Regions from separate parts of the Pseudomonas sp. ASL3 genome, predicted to be linked through region 3. Evidence: predicted binding sites of a transcription regulator. Region 3 holds the regulator's gene; each other region holds the start of a gene.

Region 1 (2,266 bases), 2.8 Mb from region 3:
CCGGATCAACGCAGCAGAATAATCGCCGGAGGGCGTTGCCCTCTGGCGGTACACACGATTTAAAGAGGCGGTTTCTTTGTCGACAGGTAATTTGGATTTCGAACAGTTCCGGGTCTTCCTGGAAAAAGCCTGTGGCATTTTGCTCGGTGAGAATAAGCAGTACCTGGTTTCCAGCCGTCTCAACAAGCTTATGGATCAGCAAGGCATCAAGACCCTGGGCGAGCTGATCCAGCGCATCCAGGCGCAGCCACGCAGTGGTTTGCGTGAGCAGGTGGTGGATGCGATGACCACCAACGAAACCCTGTGGTTTCGCGATACCTATCCGTTTGAAGTGCTCAAGAACAAGGTGTTGCCTGAGCAGATCAAGGCAAGCCCGGGTCAGCGTCTGCGGATCTGGTCGGCTGCCTGCTCGTCAGGGCAGGAACCCTATTCGCTGTCGATGTCGATCGATGAGTTCGAGCGGGTCAACATCGGTCAGCTCAAAAGCGGCGCGCAAATCGTTGCCACGGATCTGTCCGGGACCATGCTCACCAACTGCAAGTCTGGCGAGTACGACAGCCTGGCGATCGGTCGTGGTCTTTCGCCTGAGCGCTTGCAACGGTTTTTCGACGTTAAAGCGCCGGGTCGCTGGGCAATCAAGGCACCGATCAAGAGTCGTGTCGAGTTTCGTTCGTTCAACCTGCTCGACAGCTACGCCAGCCTGGGCAAGTTCGACATCGTGTTCTGTCGCAACGTGCTGATCTATTTCTCGGCGGAAGTGAAGAAAGACATTCTGCTGCGTATCCACAGCACGCTGAAGCCGGGTGGCTATCTGTTCCTGGGCGCTTCCGAAGCGCTCAATGGTTTGCCTGACCATTATCAAATGGTTCAGTGCAGTCCGGGGATCATCTATCAGGCGAAGTAAGTTCCACTGCGCGCTAAAAATGCCTCTGTCGAAAGACAGGGGCATTTTTGTTTGACTGATGTGACACCACCGGCAATTCCTATTGCCGCTTTACTGGCGTACAGCGGAAATCCATTGCCGCTATTTTGGCTTGCCGCCCGGCAAACCTCGCCAGAACCCTTGATTTATGGGCCTGGCGAAGCTGGCACGTTGATTGCTATGTCTCAGATACGAAAATCAGGTCAGCCGCTAAAGGTTTCCCGACATGAGCATCAGCTTCGATAAAGCGCTAGGCATTCATGAGCAAGCCCTCGGCTTTCGCGCTCAGCGTGCTGAAGTGCTGGCCAACAACATTGCCAACGCCGACACACCGAACTACAAGGCGCGAGATCTCGATTTCTCTGCCGTGCTTGCCGCGCAAAGCGATAAAACCAAGAACGGTACCTTCGCCCTCAACACGACCAACAGCCGGCATATCGAAGCCGAGGGTCTGGGTGGCACTGACGGGACGCTGCTGTACCGCACGCCGAGCCAGCCATCACTGGACCAGAACACCGTCGATGCGCAGGTCGAGCAGTCCAACTATGCGCAGAACGCCGTGGGCTTCCAGGCCAGCTTTACCCTTCTCAACAACAAATTCAAAGGGCTGGTGTCAGCCCTGCGTGGAGAGTAATCCATGTCTCTTTCCAGTGTTTTCAACATTGCCGGTACCGGCATGAGTGCTCAGACCACTCGCTTGAACACCGTGGCCAGTAACATCGCCAACGCCGAGACCGTCTCGTCGAGCATGGACCAGACCTATCGCGCTCGTCACCCGGTGTTTGCCACCGTACTCCAGGGGCAGGGCAGCGGCGACAGCGGTTCGCTGTTCGGTAGCCAGGACGAAGCGGGCCAGGGTGTTCAGGTCGCCGGTATCGTCCAGGATCAGGGCAACCTTGAAGCGCGCTACGAGCCCAATCATCCGTCGGCTGACAAGAATGGTTACGTCTACTACCCCAACGTCAACGTTGTACAAGAGATGGCCGACATGATCTCTGCCAGTCGCTCGTTTCAGACCAACGCGGACATAATGAACACCGCTAAAACCATGATGCAGAAGGTCCTGACCCTCGGTCAGTGATAAGAGGCGCAGTCGATGACAACCACCAACAACGTCTCCAACACCACCTCGACGGTTCTGAGCCAGCTCTCGCAGCAGGCGGCGTCAGCCAGCACCAATCCAACGGGTACCTCTGCGCTGGGCAAGGATGCATTCCTGCAACTCCTCGTCACGCAGATGAAGAACCAGGATCCCCTGAATCCGCAGGACAATACGCAATTCGTGTCCCAGCTGGCTCAGTTCAGCAGCCTCGAAAGCATGCAGAACCTGAGCACCACGGTCGA
Region 2 (2,266 bases), 670 kb from region 3:
TCGCGATCTGGGTCACCAGCATCGCCATACCGGCAGTGCCGTTGGCCGCGGAAGCGGAGCCGGCGTTGAAGCCGAACCAGCCCACCCAAAGCATTGCCGCGCCGATCAGGGTGTAACCCAAGTTGTGCGGAGCCATTGGGGTAGCCGGGAAGCCTTTACGCTTGCCCAGTACCAGACAGGCAACCAGACCCGCTACACCTGCGTTGATGTGAACCACGGTGCCGCCGGCGAAGTCGAGAACGCCCCAGTCACCCAACAGTGAGCCAGGACCGCTCCAGACCATGTGCGCGATTGGCGCATAGACCAGCGTGAACCAGATGCCCATGAAGACCAGCATGGCGGAAAACTTCATCCGGTCGGCGAACGCACCGACGATCAGCGCTGGGGTGATGATGGCGAAGGTCATCTGATAGGTGACGAACACCGCCTCAGGGAACAACGCGGTTGGGCCGGTGATGCTCGCTGGGGTTATGCCCGCGAGGAACGCCTTGGCCAGACTGCCGAAGAAGGAGTTGAAGTTGACGACGTTGGCTTCCATCCCCGTGGTGTCGAACGCGATGCTGTAGCCATAAATGACCCACAGAATGCTGACCAGACCGGTGATGGCGAAGCACTGCATCATTATCGCAAGAACGTTTTTCTGCCGAACCATGCCGCCGTAGAACAGCGCCAGACCGGGGATGGTCATGAACAGCACCAACGCCGTCGAAGTCAACATCCAGGACGTGTCGCCGGAGTTGAGGACAGGTGCTACGACCGGTACCGGGTCAGCCGCCAGGGCCAGACCAGGGATTAAAAGGGACAACAGGGCGCCTAGCCCTGCGAATTGACGCAGAGTCATAGTGTTTTACTCCTGGGGCGTTGGGGTTTGGCGGCTTAGATTGCGTCGGTATCGGTTTCGCCGGTACGGATGCGAATGGCCTGTTCTAGGTTAACCACGAAGATCTTGCCGTCACCGATCTTGCCGGTGTTGGCTGCCTTGGTTATCGCCTCGATAACCCGATCCAGATCCTTGTCATCAATCGCAACATCGATTTTCACTTTTGGCAGGAAGTCGACGACGTACTCCGCACCGCGATACAGCTCGGTGTGACCCTTCTGCCGACCGAAGCCTTTAACTTCTGTGACGGTGATGCCCTGCACGCCGATCTCGGACAGCGACTCGCGCACGTCATCCAATTTGAACGGCTTGATGATGGCAGTGACTAGTTTCATGAAACTTTCTCCCGAATTGGTGGACTTGCCCCAGGAAAACAAACCCGACTCAAGTCTAAGCGCAGTGCTTGGCTTTGTAACCCGTCGGTCGCCTCAAACGGGCCCGACCAACCCCAAAAAACCGCTTCTGACGAAACACTTCCCTACTCCGCCTACCGCACTGCATTCGTCACAGCGACTGCATCAGTGCATGGGTCATATGCCACTAAGCAGAAAGCTTGCCATCTCATAAAAAGCCTTTAATTACAGTGACTTAGCCTAAAGCCACTATGAAAGCTCCCCGCCATCAGGATCAAGACGCACAACAACAGTGCGCGCGTGCCCGCCCTTGTGCGCGAAAAGCGTGCAGAACGGGTGATCTGAATTGACTATAGACGCTGCGTGATACACTGCCGCCCATCTGTTTCCGGAATCCTGACCATGCTCGCGCCTAAAGCTTTCCTCGACGCCCTGAGCGGCCACGCCTCACGTTTGTTCAACGGCGAAACACCGATCCCGCGCAATGAATTCGAAACCCAGTTCAAAGCCTTGCTGCAAAGCGGCTTCAGCAAGCTTGATCTAGTGAGTCGCGAAGAGTTCGACAGCCAGATGACCGTCCTCGCCCGCACGCGCGCCCGCCTCGAAGCGCTGGAAGCGAAAGTGGCCGAGATGGAAGCAAGATTGGCGCCGCCTGCGGAATAACTTCCGCGCGGTGGTGCGTTGATGTGGGAGCAGGCTTGCAACTACGCGTCCCGCTGCGAACAACGGTTTGTCAGGCAGACCGCGTCGAGATATTCGCAGGCAAGCCTGCTCCCACGAAATGTCCGTCAGACTACAGCTACGCGCAGTGAGCGATTGGATGCACCTGATCCCTGATCGCAGCTCCCCGCTCGACTTCCGCTTTCCGTAAATCGTAAGCCAGCTGCAGATTCAGCCAGAACTCAGGCGTGGTCTCCAGGCACGCGGCAAGTCGAAGCGCCACGTCTGCACTGACTCCGCGCCGCTGAAGCACGATATCGTTGACCGTTGGCGTGGATACATTCAGCGCCCTCGCCAAGGCAGCCGAAGTCAG
Region 3 (2,266 bases):
AGGTGATGCAGAAACCATTCTGGCTAACCAACTGGTTAAAGAGGTTTACCTCGGCCATGAATTCCGCCTGTAAGTTCTGCGGTGTTTCGCTCTTCATCGGCGACGGACACTAGGGTTAGCGCTGACAAAAACATTAATTGTCAGCACACTCTAGGCAAACACTTAGGTTTCAGGCATATAATTTGCTTAAGTTGGCGCTTCGGCGCCCTGTAGTGGATGGCGCATGTGCGCCGGCGAATAAGGTGTTAAGCCCCTGCCATGAAACCATCGCTAGTCCTGAGAATGGGCCAGCAGCTGACGATGACACCGCAGCTGCAACAGGCCATCCGCCTCCTCCAATTGTCGACCCTGGATCTGCAACAGGAAATCCAGGAAGCGTTGGAGTCCAACCCTATGCTCGAGCGCCAGGAAGAAGGCGACGACTTCGACAACGCTGATCCGCTGGCCGACAACATAGAGAAACCCAATCCTGACGTTCAGGAACCGACCTACCAGGAAACCGCCCCGACGGTGGATAACCTGGAGGATGGCGAATGGAACGATCGTATTCCCAACGAATTGCCAGTCGATACCGCCTGGGAAGACGTCTACCAGACCAGCGCCAGCAGCCTGCCCAGCAACGATGATGACGAATGGGACTTCACCACGCGCACCTCGGCCGGTGAGAGCCTGCAGAGCCATCTGCTGTGGCAGTTGAACCTGGCACCGATGTCCGACACCGACCGGCTGATCGCCGTCACGCTGATCGACTGCATCAACAATCAGGGTTACCTCGACGAGTCGCTCGAGGAAATCCTCGATGCGTTCGATCCGGAAATGGATGTCGAGCTGGATGAAATCGAAGCAGTTCTGCACCGTATCCAGCAATTCGAACCCGCCGGGATCGGCGCCCGCACCCTGAGCGAATGCCTGTCCCTGCAACTACGCCAGCTGCCCGCGAAAACCCGCTGGCTGGCTGAAGCACAGCGTTTGGTGAGCGATTTCATCGACCTGCTCGGCAGCCGTGACTACGCTCAACTGATGCGGCGCATGAAACTCAAGGAAGACGAGCTGCGCCAAGTCATTGAGCTGGTGCAGAGCCTCAACCCGCGTCCAGGCTCGCAGATCGAATCCAGCGAGGCCGAATACGTCGTGCCCGACGTGATCGTACGCAAGGACAACGAACGCTGGCTGGTGGAACTCAACCAAGAGTCCGTGCCCCGTCTGCGGGTCAATCCACAGTACGCAGGGTTCGTTCGCAGGGCCGACACCAGCGCCGACAACACCTTCATGCGCAATCAGTTGCAGGAGGCCCGCTGGTTCATCAAGAGCCTGCAAAGCCGCAACGAAACGCTGATGAAAGTGGCCACGCAAATTGTCGAGCATCAGCGCGGCTTTCTCGAATATGGCGACGAGGCGATGAAACCACTGGTCCTGCATGACATCGCTGAAGCGGTCGGCATGCACGAATCGACGATTTCACGGGTGACCACGCAAAAATTCATGCATACCCCTCGCGGCATTTACGAACTGAAATATTTCTTTTCCAGCCACGTAAGCACCTCTGAGGGCGGTGAGTGTTCATCCACAGCCATCCGCGCGATCATCAAAAAACTGGTTGCCGCGGAAAATCAGAAAAAGCCGTTGAGTGACAGCAAGATCGCTGGTTTACTGGAGGCACAAGGCATTCAGGTAGCCCGTCGCACAGTCGCCAAATACCGCGAATCACTTGGGATCGCGCCTTCGAGTGAGCGCAAGCGATTGATGTGATGATGGCCTAACGCCGCAGCGTTACAGTGGTAGGCACCAAGCCTGCTTCTATATGCACTGGCAACGAAGGAGAAGCTGTATGCAAGTCAACATCAGTGGACACCAGCTTGAGGTTACGAAGCCCCTGCGCGAATACATTGAGCTCAAACTCAAAAAGCTTGAAGGGCACTTTGACAAGATTACCAATGTGCAGGTAACGATGGCGGTCGAAAAACTGAAGCAGAAAATCGAAGCCACGCTGCACATCCATGGTGGGGAGGTAGTCGCTAACGCAGAACATGACGACATGTATGCGGCAATCGATCTACTCACTGACAAGCTGGACAGACAATTGCTCAAGCATAAGGAAAAGCAGCAGAACATCCTTAAAGGTGCGACGGCTCGCTAACACTCCCAACCCATGATCCGACTTGAAAATATCCTGACTCCCGGCCGTTCACTTGTGAACGTGTCGGGCGGCAGTAAAAAACGTGTACTCGAACAAATTGCAGCTTTGATCGGCAGTGAAGTGCCTGAT

The links. Region 3 encodes sigma-54, which starts transcription at its own class of promoters, with help from an activator protein. Its sites were predicted from a motif close to ANTGGCATNNANNTTGCTNT; they were not measured.
Positions count from the first base shown of each region.
Region 1: flgB (flagellar basal body rod protein FlgB) is a predicted target of sigma-54. The motif match lies at 1,085-1,104, and genes of this name have one in related genera.
Region 2: glnK (P-II family nitrogen regulator) is a predicted target of sigma-54. The motif match lies at 1,422-1,441, and genes of this name have one in related genera.

Region 1 is NZ_CM155281.1:3,691,826-3,694,091, reverse strand. Features, by position in the region: gene AC1MEE_RS17075 (chemotaxis protein CheV) at 1-22, shown strand, start outside; gene cheR (protein-glutamate O-methyltransferase CheR) at 77-904, shown strand; gene flgB (flagellar basal body rod protein FlgB) at 1,149-1,556, shown strand; gene flgC (flagellar basal body rod protein FlgC) at 1,560-2,003, shown strand; gene AC1MEE_RS17055 (flagellar hook assembly protein FlgD) at 2,019-2,266, shown strand, end outside.
Region 2 is NZ_CM155281.1:5,799,318-5,801,583, reverse strand. Features, by position in the region: gene AC1MEE_RS26500 (ammonium transporter) at 1-841, opposite strand, end outside; gene glnK (P-II family nitrogen regulator) at 877-1,215, opposite strand; gene AC1MEE_RS26490 (accessory factor UbiK family protein) at 1,636-1,896, shown strand; gene AC1MEE_RS26485 (HigA family addiction module antitoxin) at 2,033-2,266, opposite strand, start outside.
Region 3 is NZ_CM155281.1:6,465,109-6,467,374, reverse strand. Features, by position in the region: gene lptB (LPS export ABC transporter ATP-binding protein) at 1-73, shown strand, start outside; gene AC1MEE_RS29695 (RNA polymerase factor sigma-54) at 259-1,749, shown strand; gene hpf (ribosome hibernation-promoting factor, HPF/YfiA family) at 1,829-2,137, shown strand; gene ptsN (PTS IIA-like nitrogen regulatory protein PtsN) at 2,150-2,266, shown strand, end outside.